DNA from 4 places in the Kitasatospora sp. NPDC059462 genome. Region 2 is predicted to be linked to each of the others. Evidence: riboswitches for the same ligand, from Rfam matches in the RefSeq annotation. Region 2 holds a riboswitch; each other region holds the start of a gene.
The links. A riboswitch is a leader RNA that binds a small molecule or an ion and turns the genes downstream of it on or off. The one in region 2 is predicted to bind cobalamin.

Region 1 (4,203 bases), on a different contig from region 2:
GCCGCGCGGCCCGCGCGCCACCGGCGGCGCGGCCGGAAGCGCCCGTCGTGGCGCCGCCACGAGAGCCCCGGGCCCTTGCCGACCCCCGGAAGGGCGGGCGCGCACCGCGGGGTGTGCGCGCCCGCGGCCGCGTCAGCCCGTGAGTTCCCCGCGCAGGCGGCGGGCGGCGGTGACCAGGTTCTCCAGGGAGGCGCGGGTCTCCGGCCAGCCGCGGGTCTTCAGGCCGCAGTCGGGGTTGACCCAGAGCCGCTCGGCGGGGATCGCGGCCAGGCCGGTGCGCAGCAGCCGCTCGGCCTCGTCGGCGCTCGGTACGCGCGAGGAGTGGATGTCCCACACGCCGGGGCCGACCTCGCGCGGGTACCCGGCGGCGGCGAGTTCGCCGGCGACCCGCATGTGGGAGCGGGTGGCCTCCAGGGAGATGACGTCCGCGTCGAGGTCGTCGATGGCCGTCATGATCGCGCCGAACTCGGCGTAGCACATGTGGGTGTGGATCTGGGTGTCGGCGCGGACGCCGGAGGTGGCGAGGCGGAACGCCTCCGTCGCCCAGTCCAGGTAGGCCGGTCGGCCGTCGGCGCGCAGCGGCAGGGTCTCACGCAGGGCGGGTTCGTCGACCTGGACGACGGCGGCGCCGGCGGCCTCCAGGTCGGCGACCTCGTCGCGCAGGGCCAGGGCGACCTGGCGGGCGGTGTCGGCGAGCGGCTGGTCGTCGCGGACGAAGGACCACGCGAGCATGGTGACCGGGCCGGTGAGCATGCCCTTGACCGGGCGGTCGGTGAGGCCCTGGGCGTAGCGGAACCAGTCGACCGTCATCGGGCCCGGGCGGGAGACGTCCCCGGCAAGGACCGGCGGGCGGACGTAGCGGGTGCCGTAGGACTGCACCCAGCCGTGCCGGGTGGCGAGGAAGCCGGTGAGCTGTTCGGCGAAGTACTGGACCATGTCGTTGCGTTCGGGCTCGCCGTGCACCAGGACGTCCAGCCCGGCCTTCTCCTGGAAGGCGATCACCTCGCGGACCTCGGCCTCCATCCGCGCCCGGTAGGCGGCGGCGTCGGTCCGCCCGGCGGTGAGGTCGGCGCGGGCGGCCCGCAGTTCGGCGGTCTGCGGGAAGGAGCCGATCGTGGTGGTGGGCAGCAGCGGAAGGCCGAGCCGGGCGCGCTGGGCCCCGGCGCGCCCGGGGTGGGCCGGGGTGCGGCGGGCGTCCTCGGCGGTGACGGCGGCGGTGCGGGCGCGCACGGCGGGGTCGCGGGTGATCGGGGAGGCGGCCCGGGAGGCCAGGTGGGCGCGGTTGGCGGCGAGTTCGGCGGCGATCGCGCCGGTGCCCTCGCGCAGGCCGCGCGCGAGCAGCGCGGTCTCCTCGGCCTTCTGCCGGGCGAAGGCGAGCCAGCGGGCGAGCTGCGGGTCGAGGTCCCGCTCGGCGGTGGCGTCGACCGGCACGTGCAGCAGGGAGCAGGACGGCGCCACGTCCACGTGGCCGGCCAGGCCGAGCAGGGTGGCCAGGGTGGCGAGCGAGGCCTCCAGGTCGTTGATCCAGATGTTGCGGCCGTCGACGACGCCCGCGACCAGGCGCTTGCCGGGCAGTCCGCCGGCGGCGGCGAGGTCGTCCAGATTGGCGGCGGCCGGCCCGGTGAAGTCCAGTGCCAGCCCCTCCACGGGCGCCGCGGCCAGCACCGGAAGCGCCTCGCCGAGGCGGTCGAAGTAGCTCGCGACCAGCAGCTTCGGCCGGTCGGTGCGGGCGCCGAGCTCGCGGTAGGCGCGGGCGACGGCGTTCAGTTCGGCCGGGGTGCGGTCCTGGACGAGCGCGGGCTCGTCCAGCTGCACCCAGTCCGCGCCGGCCGCGTGCAGGTCGGCGAGGAGTTCGGCGTAGACGGGCAGCAGCCGGTCCAGCAGGGTGAGCGGCCGGAAGTCCTCCGCGACGCCGGGGGCGGGCTCGGCCAGCAGCAGGTAGGTGACCGGGCCCACCAGCACCGGGCGGGCCTCGTGGCCGGCGGCGAGCGCCTCGGCGAGTTCGCCGACCGCCTTGCCGGAGTTGGCGGTGAAGGCGGTGTCCGGCCCCAGTTCGGGGACGAGGTAGTGGTAGTTGGTGTCGAACCACTTGGTCATCTCCAGCGGCGCGGCGTCCTGGGTGCCGCGCGCCATGGCGAAGTAGCCGTCGAGCGGGTCGGCGTCGACGGCGGCCCGGTGGCGGGCGGGGACGGCGCCGACGGCGACGGTGGTGTCGAGCACGTGGTCGTAGAGCGAGAAGTCGCCGGTGGGGAGTTCGCGCACGCCCGCCCCGGCGAGCTGCGTCCAGTTCTCCCGGCGCAGTCGGGCGGCGGTGGCGTGCAGGGCGTCGGCGGTGACGGTGCCCTTCCAGTAGCCCTCGACCGCCTTCTTGAGCTCCCGGTTCCGGCCCTGCCGGGGGTAGCCGTGGACGGTGGCCAGGGTGGCCGCGGCTGCGGACTTCGCTGTCAAGGGACTCTCCTTCGCGAGTCTTGATCCTCGGTGCCCGGTGACGGGACGAGGGCGCGAAGGGATGACGTACCGGACGGAGGCGCCTACGCGGCTCCGTGTGCACGCCGACCCGCCCACGAGGTCACCGGGATGGCCGCGCGCGATCGGTCGCGCGCGGACAGCGGGCAGGTCTTCGGACTCGCGGGCACGCCCGCCCCCGAAAGGGCGGACACCTACTGGCCGTCGCTTCCCGGGCCGCTCGGGCCCAGTGCGTATGACGGCGGTCGTTCCCGCTCACCGCTGCGGGGCAGTCCCGGACTGGCCAGTCGAAAGGCGTCACCGGGTTCCCTCTTACGACGCGCCTGCCTGGCGGGCAGGGCGAACCAGCTGCACGGTCAGCGTAGACGCAGGACGGCGGCCCCGTCACGGAATTCCGTGACGCCCCCCGTACCGCGTCCGGGGCGTCCGGAGCCGGCCGGGACGGGCGAACGCGTGGTGCCCGGCCCTCGGGGGCGGCGCCCCCGGGCGCGCGGCACGGTGACAAGCGCCCTTCCGCCGCCGCCCGGTCGGTCGTACGGTCACCATCGGCCGACCGTTTCCGACCGCCGCTCCCCTTCCAGGAGGGCCCATGGAACCCCGCTGCCCCTACACCCACGTCCTCGACACCCGCGGCACCGCCCTGCACGCCGAGGCCGCCCATCTGCGCTCCCACGGCCCAGCCGTCCGGGTCGAGCTCCCCGGCCGCGTCCAGGCCTGGTCGGTGACCCGGGCCGACGTCGCCCGGAAGCTGCTCACCGACCCCCGGCTCGCCAAGAACGCCCGCCACCACTGGCCCGACTGGATCGACGGCCGGGTCGGCCCCGACTGGCCGCTGGCCAGCTGGGTCGCGGTGGAGTCGATGTTCACCAGCGACGGTGCGGACCACCTCCGGCTGCGCACCCTCACCGCGCCCTCGTTCGGCCCGCGCCGGGTGGAGGCGCTGCGGCCCCGGGTGCGGGCGATCGCCGCCGCCCTGGTCGACGCGCTGCGCGGCGCCGCGCCCGGCGCGACCGTCGACCTGCACACCGGCCTCTCCTACCCGTTGCCGACCACGCTGATCTGCGACCTGTTCGGCGTCCCCGAGGAGCAGCGGGCGGAGGTGCGCCGGGTGGTGGACGGCGTCCTGGCGACCGACGCCACCCCCGAGCACGCCAAGGGCGTCCTCGACGACCTGTTCGCCGCCATGGCCCGCCTCGCCGCCACCAAGCGGGCGGCGCCGGGCGACGACATGACCAGCGAGCTGATCGCCACCCGTGACGCCCACGGGTCCCGGCTCAGCGAGTCGGAGCTGGTCTCCACCCTGATCCTGATGATCGGCGCCGGGTCGGAGACCGCCGTCAACCTCATCGACCACACGGTGGCGCTGCTGCTCTCGCACCCCGGGCAGCTGGCGCTGATCCGCTCCGGCGCGGCGACCTGGCGCGACGCCATCGAGGAGTCGCTGCGCCTGGAGGCGCCGGTGATGCACCTGCCGATGTACTTCGCCGCCGCGGACATCGACCTCGGCGAGGGCGTGCTGATCCGGGCCGGCGAGCCGGTCCTGTTCGCCTTCGGCGCGGCCGGGCGGGATCCGGCCCTGCACCCCGACCGGCCGGAGGAGTTCGACCTCACCCGGTCCGACAAGACCCATCTGGCCTTCGGCCACGGCCGGCACTACTGCTTGGGCGCGGTGCTCGGCACGATGGAGGCCGAGGAGGCGCTGAGCGCCCTGTTCGGCGCCTTCCCCGACGTCGAACT
Region 2 (4,203 bases):
CGTCCCCTCCCCGCCGGGGGTCAGCCGGCGTGGGATCCCCGGGCCAGCAGGACGTCCTTCGTACGCTCCGCCAGCGCTCCGGCGGCGGCCGTCGCGAGCTGGTCGCTCTGGTCCGTCCCCTGCTTCAGCGAACCGGCCACCGTGAAGTAGCCGAAGCGCCCGATCGACGCGTGGGTCTCGGTGCAGCCGGACTTGTCGGTCACGCAGAACATCGGGACACCGGTGCCGGACAGACCCTGGATCAGGCCCGCGTGGCGGCCGATCGCCCGGTCCGCGCCCGCCTTGTTGTCGAAGACCGCGACCCCGACCGTGACGGCGCTCTCGCCACTGACGTAGGTCGCGCGGACCAGCGAGCGGCAGGTGTCGTCGCCGAGCGCGAGGCCGAGTCCGCCGGTGGTGGCCTTGGAGCAGGGAGCGGTCGAACCGGTCACCTGACGGGTCCACACCTTGCCGTCGATGGTCCGGGTCTGATCGGGGAACAGCGTCGCCGCGTCGACCGGCAGCTTGTCGGTGGCGGCGTCGGAGATCACCGCCACCGCCTGCTCGGTGGGCGTGGCCGTGGCGGACGGGGTACCGGTGGTGGTCCCGCTCGCGGCCGGCTTCGGGTCGTCGCCCTTGTCACGGCCGTTGATCCACACCCCGGCCCCGACGATCCCGCCGACCAGCACGGCGGCGACGACCACCGCGCCGATCCACAGCCGCTTGCGGCGGCGCGACTCGTCGGCGTGCCGGTCCGCCATCGCGTTCCAGTCCGGCTCGTTCGGGGGCGACGGCTGCGGCGGCTGGGCGCCCTGCTGCGGCCACCCGGCGAACGGGGGCGCGGGCTGCGGTCCCGGCTGCGGTCCGGCCGGCGGCTGCGGCGGCTGGGCACCCTGCGGGGGCCCCGGCTGCGGGTACGGCACCGCGCCGGACGGCACGTGCGGCGCCACCGGCGGCTGGGCCTGCGGCGGCACCCCCGCCCCCGGTTGCACGTACGGCGTCGCAGGCGGCCCGAACCCGCCGGGCGGCGGCACCGGCGGCCGCCCCGGCTGCGGCACCTGACCCGGCACACCAGGCTGCTGACCCTGCCCCGGCGGCACGGCCCTACCGGCCCAGTCCCCCGGAGCGCCCGTTCCCTCGCTCATGTGCCGAGATCGTAGGGCATGCACCGGACGAGGGACCGTCCCGGTGACCAATCCGTTTCGCAACGGACCCCGCGCGGGCGCCCCAAGGCCCCTCCCCGGTACCACCGGTCATCGGAGCAACACGCCACGCTGCACAACATGTGGTGTCGCATCCAGCGAGCACCACTAGATGTATGCTCGTCCCTGCTGTCGACGCAGGGGAACCCGGTGCGAGTCCGGGACTGCCCCGCAGCGGTGTGCGGCCGCCCCCGAAGGGCGCCGCGAGTCCGAGTACCTGCCGACGGCGTGCCGACGCCTCCCCGCAGGGGCCATGGCACCAGCACCACCTTCCGGGCCTCGCGGGCGGGCCGGGGACGACACGCGTGCGACGCCTCCGGGCCGCACGGCGATCTCCCCTGCCCCGAACGGCCCGGCCCGAGCCACCGCCGTCGACCGCCGCCAGGAGAGAGCGCCTTGACCACCGCTGCCTCAGCCACCCTGCCCGCCCAGGGTTCCAGCTCCGCCCCCGCCGACCCGACGGTCTCCGACCCCGGCGGTGCGCTCCTGCGCCTCCTGACCGACCGCAGCACCGACCTCCCCCAGGTCGACCCCGGCCATGTCGCCGCCGCCGCGCTCCGCGGCCGCCACGCCGGCTCGGACTTCGCCGAGCTGCGCGGGCTGGCCGTCGACGCCGCCGCGTCGATGATCGCCGAGGACCCGCAGTACTCCAAGCTCGCGGCCCGCCTGCTCGCGCTGGAGATCGTGGACGAGGCGGCGAGCCAGGGCGTGGTCTCGTTCTCCACCTCGATCGCGGTCGGCCACGCCGAGGGCCTGATCGGCGACACCACCGCCGACTTCGTCGCCAAGCACACCGCCGCCCTGGACGCCCTGGTCGACCCCCGGGGCGACGACCGCTTCGAGTACTTCGGCCTGCGCACCGTGCAGTCCCGCTACCTGCTGCGCCACCCGATCACCCGCAAGGTCGTCGAGACCCCGCAGCACTTCCTGCTCCGCGTCGCCTGTGGCCTGGCGGTCGGCGACACCGAGCAGTCGGTCGCCGAGGTCGCCGAGCTGTACCGCCTGATGAGCCGGCTGGAGTACCTGACCTCCTCGCCGACCCTCTTCAACTCCGGCACCCGCCACCCCCAGATGTCCAGCTGCTACCTGCTGGACTCCCCGCTGGACAACCTGGACTCGATCTACTCGCGCTACGCGCAGATCGCCCGGCTGTCCAAGCACGCCGGCGGCATCGGCCTGTCCTACTCCCGGATCCGCTCGCGCGGCTCGCTGATCCGCGGCACCAACGGCAAGTCCAACGGCATCGTGCCGTTCCTGCGCACCCTCGACTCCTCGGTCGCCGCCGTCAACCAGGGCGGCCGCCGCAAGGGCGCGGCCTGCGTCTACCTGGAGACCTGGCATGCCGACATCGAGGAGTTCCTGGAGCTCCGCGACAACACCGGTGAGGAGGCGCGCCGCACCCACAACCTGAACCTGGCGCACTGGATCCCGGACGAGTTCATGCGCCGGGTCAACGCCAACGCCGACTGGTCGCTGTTCTCCCCCGCCGACGTCCCCGAGCTGGTCGACCTGTGGGGCGAGGAGTTCGACGAGGCCTACCGCAAGGCCGAACTGGCCGGCAAGGCCGTGCGCACCATCCCCGCGCAGACCCTCTACGCCCGGATGATGCGCACCCTCGCGCAGACCGGCAACGGCTGGATGACCTTCAAGGACGCCTCCAACCGCGCCGCCAACCAGACCGCGCTGCCGGGCCGCACCGTCCACTCCTCCAACCTCTGCACGGAGATCCTGGAGGTCACCGACGACTCCGAGACCGCCGTCTGCAACCTCGGCTCGGTCAACCTCGGCGCCCACGTCGCCGCCGGCGCGTCGGCCGGCGACCTGCTGGGCGCGATGGACTGGGAGCGGCTGGACGCCACCGTGCGCACCGCCGTCACCTTCCTCGACCGCGTGGTGGACATCAACTTCTACCCGACCCCCGAGGCCGGCGCCTCCAACTCCCGCTGGCGGCCGGTGGGCCTCGGCGTGATGGGCCTCCAGGACGTCTTCTTCCAGCTGCGGATCGACTTCGACTCCGCCGAGGCCAGGACGCTCTCCACGCTCATCGCCGAGCGCATCATGCTCACCGCCTACGAGCGCTCCGCCGACCTGGCCGAGCAGCTGGGCCGCCACGAGGCGTACGGCGAGACCCGCGCCGCCCGCGGCGAGCTGCACATCGACCACTTCGGCTCGGCCACCCCCGAGTGGGCCGATCGCTGGACCGCGCTGCGCGAGCGGATCGCCGTCACCGGCCTGCGCAACTCGCTGCTGCTCGCGATCGCGCCGACCGCGACCATCGCGTCCATCGCCGGTGTGTACGAGTGCATCGAGCCGCAGGTGTCCAACCTGTTCAAGCGCGAGACGCTCTCCGGCGAGTTCCTCCAGGTCAACCCGTACCTGGTGCGCGACCTCAAGGAGCTCGGCGTCTGGGACCAGCAGACCCGCGACGCGCTGCGCGACGCCAACGGCTCGGTCCAGGAGCTCGGCTGGCTGCCCGCGGAGATCCGCTCGCTGTACCGCACCGCCTGGGAGCTGCCGCAGCGCGCGCTGATCGACCTGGCCGCGGCCCGCATGCCGTACATCGACCAGAGCCAGTCGCTGAACCTCTTCATGGCCGCGCCGACCATCGGCAAGCTCAGCTCGATGTACGCGTACGCCTGGAAGGTCGGTCTGAAGACCACCTACTACCTGCGCTCGCGCCCGGCCACCCGGATCGCCCAGGCCGCGTCCGGCACCGCCCGCACCGCCGCCCCGGTGCCCGTGAACACCCCGACCCTCACCCCGGAGGAAGAGGCCGCGCTGGCCTGCTCCCTGGAGAACCCCGAGTCCTGCGAGGCCTGCCAGTAATGAGCTCCGAAGACCGCAAGATGCTGCTCGACCCCGGCTTCGAGCTGACGCTGCGCCCGATGCGTTACCCGTCGTTCTACGACCGGTACCGCGACGCCATCAAGAACACCTGGACGGTGGAGGAGGTGGACCTTCACTCGGACGTCGCCGACCTGGCGAAGCTGAGCGAGGGCGAGCGTCACATGATCGGCCGGCT
Region 3 (4,203 bases), on a different contig from region 2:
AGACGAGCCGGACCACGTGCGGCACGACCAGGCCGAGGAACCCGATCACGCCGGTCTGGGCGACCAGGCACGCGGTCACCAGCGCGGCGGTGGCGACGAGGACCCAGCGGGTGCGCTCGACGTGGACGCCGAGGGAGCGGGCGGCGGTCTCGCCGAAGGCGAAGGCGTCCAGGTCGCGGGCCGAGGAGGCGAGGACCGTGATGCCGATCAGCGCGACCGCGGTCAGGAGGACGGCGGTGGGCCACCGCACGCCGGCGACCGAGCCCAGCGTCCACTCCATGACGCCGCGCGCCGCGTTGCGGTCCCCGAGGACCAGCACGACGAACGAGGTGTAGGCCCCGCACATCTGGCCCACGGCGATGCCGGCGAGCACGGTCCGGGTGGTCGGCAGCGTCCGGGTGCGCGCGGCGGCCAGGGCCAGCACGACGACGGCCGCGAGCAGGGCACCGGCGAACGCGGCGACCGCCACCGCGCCGGTGCCCACGGCGCCGGACACGCCGACGCCGAGGACGATCACGGTGACGGCGCCGGCGGCGGCCCCGTCCGAGATCCCGAGCAGGAAGGGATCGGCCAGGTCGTTGCCGGTGAGGGTCTGCAGCACGGCGCCGCAGACCGCGAGTCCGGCGCCGGTGGCGGCCGCTCCCAGGACCCGGGGCAGCCGCAGCTGCCAGACGATCTGGTCGTCCAGCAGCGTCACGGGCGGGTCGCCCAGTCCGAGACGGCGCACCACGACCTCGAACACCGTCCGGACCGGCTCGTGCTGCGAGCCGACGGCCAGACCGAGGAGCACGGTGGTCAGGAGCAGGGCGGCGGCGACGGCCAGGGCCGCCGCCGTGCGGCCCGGACCGGCGGGCCGCACGGCGGGGCGGGGTGCGGCGGTCATGAACCCGGGCGCAGCAGGCCCAGCCCGGCCGACACCCGGGCGGCGCCGTCGGCGAGCAGCACGCCGGGCGTCGACTCCGAGAACGGCACCACCACGAAGGCCTTGCGCTGCACGGCGGTGAGCCTGCTCAGCACCGGGTCGTTCTCCAGGTAGTCGATCTTGGACCGGGCGGTGTCCCAGTCGGCGTCCGCGAGCACGATGGCGTCCGGATCCGCGGCGACGACCTTCTCCCAGCTCACGCTCTGCCAGCTGCCGGGCAGGTCCGCGAAGACGTTGCGGGCGCCCACGGCGTCGAGCACCAGCTGCGGCCCGCCGTGGCCGGCGCCGACGTACGGCGCCTTGGTGTCCGAGTCGAACCACAGGACCTTCAGGTCCTTGCCCGCGGCCGTCGCCCTGAACCCGGCCAGCTGGTCCTCCTGCTGCCGCTGGAGCGCGGCCGCCCGCTCCGGGACGCCGAACACCCTGGCGACGTCGTTCAGTTCGCCCCACATCGCCTGCCAGGTCGTCGGCGGCACCTGGCTCTTGTCCGCGCAGCCGAACGGGGACAGGTACGACGGCATGCCCTGGCCGCGCAGTTCCTCCCGGCTTCCCGCGACCTTGTCGGTGAACGCGCTGGAGTAGGAGGCGTACAGGAAGTCGGGACGGGCCGCGAGGAGCTTCTCCTTCGTCGGGTAGTCCTCGGAGAGCACCGGAACGGAGTCGTAGGCCGCCTTCCATTTCTCCGGGACGGCGTTGTCGAGGTAGGCGGTACCGGCCATCCGGGACTCCAGGCCGAGGGCCAGGGCGACCTCGGTGGCCCCCTGGTTGAGCGTCACCAGCCGCTCGGGCGGGGCGCCGGCCGTCACGGTCGTCCCGCAGTTGACCAGGCTGACCGGCGCAGCGCTTCCGCCCGTCGCCGTGGACGCGACGGGCGCGGGGGCGCCCGTGCAGGCGCCGAGCACGCCGGTGAACAGGACGGCCGCGACCGCCCGGCCGGCACGTACCCGACCTGCGGGGCGTGCGGAACGTATGGACGCAAACGGGTACGGCAAAGCGCGGGGCACGTGTTCTCCAAAACCCTCGTGGAACATGTCGCGCCGTGGCCGGTCTCCTGGCTTCCGCATCGACGCACCGCAGCCGACCTTCCCGGGGGGCTCTTCGAGCCGTCCCAGTGGCCCTGACCGCTGGCGGAGCCGGTCAGCGAGGGCCGCGGTACTCCGCGGCAACAGTGGCGAGGGCCGCACCGGACTCGAACCGGTTTCCCGAACACCACGGCGATGGCAAGGTATCAGGCGTGGTCAGGTCGGTGCCGACCGGCTGCCCGAGGACACCGCCCGGGCGCCGGCCGCGCAGCGCCCCCACGCCCACGTGCCGACCACCCCCTCCGCGCGCCTTCGCGCTGCCGCTGCTGCGCGAGGCCGGCCTGACGCTCTCCACCGACCTGCACAACCGGGACGGCGTCAACACCCGCCACGAGCCGCTCGCCCACGCGGCGGACCTCGTCCTCGTCTCGACGACGGCCCTCGCGGATCCCGGGCGGACCATGCGCCGGATCGTCGAGCGCGGCCGGGCCCGGACGGTCGTCGCCTCGGCGGCCGGCGACGCCGTCGGCCGTGACGGACTCCTCGCCCGCGCCGCGGCACTCGACGCAGCGGACGGCGGAAGCCCATGACGGACGCAGCGCGCGGCCACGACGTGCGCGCCCTCGGTGGTGGCCGGTGCCGGGGGCCAGGGGAGGGTGGTGACGTCGCGGGCCGCGGTGCGGGCCGCACCCGCCGGGCGAGATCGTCGGCCGGGTCGTTGTCGTGGCAGCGCGGCGCGGTGTCCGTCGGGGGCGGGACGGTCGCGACCGCCGGCGGTGGGAGCAGGCGGACGGCTCCGTAAGGTGCCGTTGAGCGGCAGGGGTCCGCCCCTGCCGGCCGAGCGGCCGCACGCGGCGCGCTCGACCCGTTCACCGCCGGACGCGGATCGCCGAGGCCCGCCGAGCTCACCCGAACGGTGCGCCGGCGGGCCGAAGGCGACTTGGCGTCAGAAGGGGTTCCGCCCGGGTCACGTCACCGGCAGACAGACGGCGTAGACCATGTAGGAGCCGCTGGTGCTTGCCGAGTTGTTGAAGGACACCGTCCACATGTTCGCGGCGGACGGGTAGGACTCGTACAGCTGGACCGTGAGGTTGTTGCCGCCGAGGGGCGTCCGCAGCCCACCGCCCGTGATGACGGTACCTGCCGGACAGGCCGTGGTTCCCGTGTTGAGTCCGGAGGTCAGGGTGTGGGTCGTCTGGATGATCTGGGTCGGGAGGGTCGGCCCCGCAGGTCCGACAGGGCCGACCGGACCGGCCGGTCCCTGCGGTCCTGCCGGGCCCTGAGGTCCGGGAGGTCCCGGAGGGCCCGGCTTCCCGGACGAGCAGCTGTGCGGGCAGCCGCCCCCTCACCGGTGGTCGGTCTCGTCACCGGCCTCCGCCTGGGGTGTCACGAATCCGGTCAGCAGTGTGGCGGCCAGCACCGGCAGGGCGACGTTCCGCAGCAGGGTCAGGTGTTTCCGTCGCAATCCATCCTCCGTGAGTTCCTCGAATTCCGATCCCGTTCGTACACCGCACATGGCGGTGGCCGGGGCGCAATACTCATGTGAACACGCCTGAGAAGGCCGCGCGAGCAAGGAGATCCCTCTGGGGAATCGACCGAACCCGAGAAGCTGACACGGTGTCCGATGGGTCCGGGGACGTCGTACCAGCGGCTCGCCGGCGGACCGCCATTGACTCGCTGACGGTGGGTCGATCTGCGGCGACCTCCGTCATCGGCGGCCACCCGTTCCCGGTTCTCCTGAGATGCGGGAGGAGCTCGCGGGGACTACGCCGGGCGGTCATCGGCATGGGGATGTGATCGGTTTTCCTGCCGGACGGCCTTTCCCGCCCACCGGATTTCCACGCACTCGACCGGTGTGTCCTGGTGCTGTGCAAACGGCGCCGAGCCGCATCCCGCCGGACCGGTCCGACGTCGGCCGACCTCGGCATGCCGACCCTCGGCCCGCCACCGGATGCGGGCACACCCATCCGCCGACCAGGGTCACCGCCCGTCGGCACGGCACGGCACGGCACGGCACGGCAAGGCACCGCGCCGCCCGGCCGGGCAGCCGCGGCCTCTGACCGGGCTCCGACAAACTCGCTGTCCGGCGGCCGGAGCCCCGTGATACACAACCGTCGTGCAAAAAATCTTGGAGTTCCCCGAGGTCCTGCGGCTGATCGAGGACCGCTCGGCCGCGTTCCGCGCCGCGATCGCGTCCGCCCCCGACCTCGACGTCCAGGTCCCCGGCTGCCCGGAGTGGACGCTGCGCGAACTGGCGCA
Region 4 (4,203 bases), on a different contig from region 2:
TGGCCCAGCGGACCAGCACGCCGGGCTCCTGGGCGAGCGCGTCCAGGTCGGTGAAGTTGGACAGCCGGGGGAAGCGCAGCACGGCCACCCGCAGCACGTCCGCGCCGAGCGGGCCGCGCGCGGCCGTCCGGTCGACGACGGTGGACAGGTCGAGCGAGTCCTCGGCGTCCAGCCACAGGTCCGCCAGCATCGGCAGGGTGCCGAGCACCGGACGGCCGGTCAGCTCGCGCAGCATCTCCAGGCCCGGCGCGAGCAGCCGCGCGTCGCCGCGGAACTTGTTGACGAACCAGCCCGCCACATGCCGCTGGTCCTCGGCCGACAACAGCGCCAGCGTCCCGTACATCGCCGCGAACACCCCGCCGCGGTCGATGTCGCCGACCACCACGACCGGCAGGCCGGCGGCGGTGGCCAGGCCCATGTTGGCGATGTCGCGGTCGCGCAGGTTGATCTCGGCGGGCGATCCCGCGCCCTCGCAGACCACCACGTCGAAGCGCCGGCGCAGGTCCGCCAGGCACTCCAGGGCGCGTTCCAGCAGCACCGGCTTGCGCTCGCGGTAGTCCATCGCGCCGACCTCGGCGACCGGCCGGCCCAGCAGCACCACCTGGCTGCGGCCGTCGGCCCCGGGCTTGAGCAGCACCGGGTTCATCGCCGCCTCCGGCTCCACCCGGGCCGCCTGCGCCTGCATCGCCTGCGCGCGGCCGATCTCGGCGCCGTCGGCGGTGACGAAGGAGTTCAGCGACATGTTCTGCGCCTTGAACGGCGCGACCGCGACACCCTGCCGGGCCAGCCAGCGGCAGATGCCCGCGGTGACCACGCTCTTGCCGGCGTCCGAGGTCGTCCCGGCGACCAGCAGCGCCTTGCTCATGCCCCACTCCTCCGCATCCCGCCCAGGGCCGCCCGGAGCAGCAGGTGCCCGGCGACCGTCGTACCCAGGGCCAGCGCGCTCACCCGCCGGGAGAGCACACAGGCCCGTTCGATGTCGTCCACCCCGACCGGCCGCAGCTCCCCGCCCAGCACGGGGCGGTGCTCCACCCGCTCGCCGTAGTGCAGCGTCCCGCCGAGGCGCACGCCCACCGCGCCGGCGAACGCCGACTCGGCCTGACCGGCGTTCGGGCTGGGGTGCGCCGAGCCGTCGCGCCGCCAGACCCGCCAGGCGGTGCGCGGTTCGGGGGCGGCGGCCACCGTCAGCAGCGCGGTCAGCCGCGCGCCGGGCCAGCCCGCCACGTCGTCCAGCCGCGCCGAGGCCCAGCCGAACCGGGCGTAGCGGGGCGAGCGGTGACCGACCATCGCGTCCAGGGTGTTCACCGCGCGGAACGCCAGCAGGCCCGGGGTGCCCGCGAGGCCGCCCCAGACCAGGGCGTTGACCACGGCGTCGGCGGTGTTCTCGGCCACCGACTCGACGACCGCGCGGGCCAGCTGCTGCTCGTCCAGCGCGCTCGGGTCGCGTCCGCACAGGTGCGGCAGCCGCTCCCGGGCCGCCGTCAGGTCGCCGGCCGCCAGCGAACGGCCGATGGTGCGGGCCTCCCGGGTCAGCGAGGTGCCGCCGAGCACCGTCCAGGTCGCGGCGGCGGCGAGGGCGGCCCGGGCGGGCGGGCGGCGGGCCAGCAGCCGGTCGGCGGCGAGGGCACCGGCCGCGACGGTGCCCACGGCCAGGGCGGTGAAGGCGGTGCCGACGGCGCGGTGGTCGCGCCAGAGCAGGCGTTCCAGCCGGGCGGCGGCGGTGCCGAAGCCGGCCACCGGGTGGCCGCGGCGCGGGTCGGCGAACCGGGCGTCGGCCAGGTACCCGGCCACCGCGCCGGCGCCGAAGGCGGCGGCCCGGGTCAACGGGCGCACGGCAGGGCGCAGCATCGCGTGCGTGTCCTCACTCAGGGTCCGCGCCCTGGATCGACGAACCGGGGGCGAGAGTCTCCTGGCTTCCGGGTCGAACGCACCTCCCGGGCCTTCCAGCGGCTTCTGACGGCCCGCCGTGGCGTGTTCCGGTCGTGCTCCCCGGTGACAGTGGCGGGACCGCGCCGGACTCGCACCGGCTTCCTCTGCATGCCTCCGTATTGGCTGAAGGATCCCATCATGGGCCCGAACCGGGAGTCAACCGAGGTCGTCGGGGGTGTTGGTCACACGCCGGGCCGCCCCGCCGCAGCCATGTGATTTTCCTCCCGGAACTACCCGTACGGCCGTGTCCTGCTGGCCTCCCCCCGCCCGCGCGAGTGGACTGAGGGTGGGTCGGGACAGCGAGACCGGAGACCGAGCCAGACACCGAGCACCGGGGAGCGAGTATGCGTTGGGGAATCGCGGCCACCGTGGCGGCCGCCGCCGTCGGCACCGGGGCCGCCGTCCTGGTGATCGGCCGCCGGGCGTCCGAGCGGATGGTCCGCCCGGCCGGGGCCGCCCGCGTCCGGACCGGCCCGGTGCTCGTCCAGGCCCTCGGCGCGGGGCGGGTCACCTTCACCCGCACGCCGGTGAGCGAGCGCCCCGGCCGCTGGGCCGTCGAGTGGGGCGAGGACGGCCACGCGGTCGTCGAGGAGGTCCTGCACAGTGACGAGAAGGGGGTCACCCGCCGGCTGGTGCGCGCGGACCGGGGCACCCTCGCTCCCGGCACCGAGGTCCGCTTCACCCCCCGGGTCCACCTCGGCGACCCGGGCCGGGCGCTCGGGCTGCCGTTCGCCGAGACCGCCGTCGAGGGCGAACTCGGCGCGATGCCCGCGTGGCGGCTGGACGGCAAGCGCGGCACCTGGGTGGTCCTGGTGCACGGCCCGGACGCCGACCGCACCCAGGCCCTGCCCGTCCTCCCCGAGCTGCAGCGCCTCGGCCTGCCCGCCCTGGTCGTCACCTACCGCGGCGACGCCGGGGCCCCGGCCTCCCCGGACGGCCTCGGCCACTTCGGCGAGACCGAGTGGCGGGACGTCGAGGCGGCGGTGCGCACCGCCCTGGACGCCGGCGCGGGCCGGGTGGTGCTCCACGGCTGGTCGCTCGGCGCCACGATGGCCCTGCAGACCGCCGCCCGCTCGGACCTCGCCCCCTCGATCAGCAGCCTGGTCCTGGACTCGCCGGTGCTGGACTGGCCGGCCACCGCCCGCCGGGACGCCGCCCGCTCCGGCTTCCGGGGGGCGGCCGCCGAACTGGGCGCGCTCGCGGCGCAGGGCCGCACCGGCGTGGATCTGGCCGACTTCGCCCGCATCGCCGAGGGGACCGACCTGCGGGTGCCGACCCTGGTGCTGCACGGCCCGGACGACCCGGTGGCCCCGTTCGCGGCGGCCGAGCGCCTCGCCCGCCGCCGACCGGACGTGGTCAACCTCCAGGCCTTTCCCGGGGGTGATCACGCCGCGCTCTGGAACACCGCCCCCGACCGCTACGCCGAGACCCTGCGCCGCTGGCTCACTCCGTTCTGCTGAGCCGTTCCGATCCCCCCCTCGCGCGGAATTCCGCGGCGCACCCGTTCTTCGTGGCATGGACCCGCCACAAAGATCAGGCCAGTCGGTTTGGCCTCTGTTGCCCGATCTTGTCGAGCCCCCGCGCCCCCCGCCCGCCCCGCGCGGACAACCGGATGTGACAGATGGCCGGTACAAGGGGAAGACTGCTCGACGTGACGTCTCGGAATCCGCGCGACCGTGATGCCCCGCTCCCGCCGACGATCGGTACCGGTGCGACGGTGACCCGTCTCCCCGGAACGGCCCACCGCCCCGCCGGCGCCAGGCCGGGGGCCCCGGGCGTACCCCGCCGACGAGGCCCCGCCCCCGCACCCGGCCGTGGCCGGGTCCCCGTGCCGGAGGGCTTCCCCGCCCCCGCCGAACTCGCCCCGCTGGCCCGCCGCATGCTGGTCGACGCCGTCCGGATCGCCCGCTGGGCCGGCGAACTCGACGAGGTCGACAAGCGCGGCGAGCTGCTCCCCGACGACGCCCGCGCCGCCGGCCGCGCCCTCGCCATGACGGTGGGCGCCGCCGCCAAGGCGTGGGGCCAGGCCCTGCTGGTCGGCCTGGTCGAGGCCCGGGACGGCGGTGCCGGCCCCGGCTGGCGCCTGCACGCCTGGGAACACGACGACGAGGCGGTGGTCCGCGGCTGGTCGGCCCTGTTCGACGCCTGGACGCTGCTCGCTCCGGTGCCGCCCGCCGCCCTGCGCGGCGTCTTCGCGGTGCTCGCCGGGCAGGCCGTCGACCAGGCCCCGCAGCTGCTCTCCTTCCTCCACCTGGTGGACGGCCCGGTGGCCGA

Region 1: linked by a shared signal. The riboswitch ahead of metE (5-methyltetrahydropteroyltriglutamate--homocysteine S-methyltransferase) and the one ahead of ACFXAM_RS11275 (ribonucleoside-diphosphate reductase subunit alpha) in region 2 are both predicted to bind cobalamin.
Region 3: linked by a shared signal. The riboswitch ahead of ACFXAM_RS33945 (ABC transporter substrate-binding protein) and the one ahead of ACFXAM_RS11275 (ribonucleoside-diphosphate reductase subunit alpha) in region 2 are both predicted to bind cobalamin.
Region 4: linked by a shared signal. The riboswitch ahead of ACFXAM_RS05295 (cobalamin biosynthesis protein) and the one ahead of ACFXAM_RS11275 (ribonucleoside-diphosphate reductase subunit alpha) in region 2 are both predicted to bind cobalamin.

The regions. Positions count from the first base shown of each region.
Region 1 covers NZ_JBHYUU010000174.1:7,232-11,434, forward strand. Annotated here, with positions in the region: gene metE (5-methyltetrahydropteroyltriglutamate--homocysteine S-methyltransferase) at 133-2,448, opposite strand; cobalamin riboswitch at 2,594-2,830, opposite strand; gene ACFXAM_RS31190 (cytochrome P450) at 3,056-4,203, shown strand, end outside.
Region 2 covers NZ_JBHYUU010000030.1:16,380-20,582, reverse strand. Annotated here, with positions in the region: gene ACFXAM_RS11280 (hypothetical protein) at 21-953, opposite strand; cobalamin riboswitch at 1,281-1,421, shown strand; gene ACFXAM_RS11275 (ribonucleoside-diphosphate reductase subunit alpha) at 1,602-4,007, shown strand; gene ACFXAM_RS11270 (ribonucleotide-diphosphate reductase subunit beta) at 4,007-4,203, shown strand, end outside.
Region 3 covers NZ_JBHYUU010000220.1:1,795-5,997, forward strand. Annotated here, with positions in the region: gene ACFXAM_RS33940 (FecCD family ABC transporter permease) at 1-883, opposite strand, end outside; gene ACFXAM_RS33945 (ABC transporter substrate-binding protein) at 880-1,728, opposite strand; cobalamin riboswitch at 1,946-2,151, opposite strand; gene ACFXAM_RS33950 (hypothetical protein) at 2,157-2,534, shown strand; gene ACFXAM_RS33955 (maleylpyruvate isomerase N-terminal domain-containing protein) at 4,061-4,203, shown strand, end outside.
Region 4 covers NZ_JBHYUU010000011.1:23,934-28,136, forward strand. Annotated here, with positions in the region: gene ACFXAM_RS05290 (cobyric acid synthase) at 1-865, opposite strand, end outside; gene ACFXAM_RS05295 (cobalamin biosynthesis protein) at 862-1,848, opposite strand; cobalamin riboswitch at 1,882-2,094, opposite strand; gene ACFXAM_RS05300 (alpha/beta hydrolase family protein) at 2,274-3,389, shown strand; gene ACFXAM_RS05305 (hypothetical protein) at 3,551-4,203, shown strand, end outside.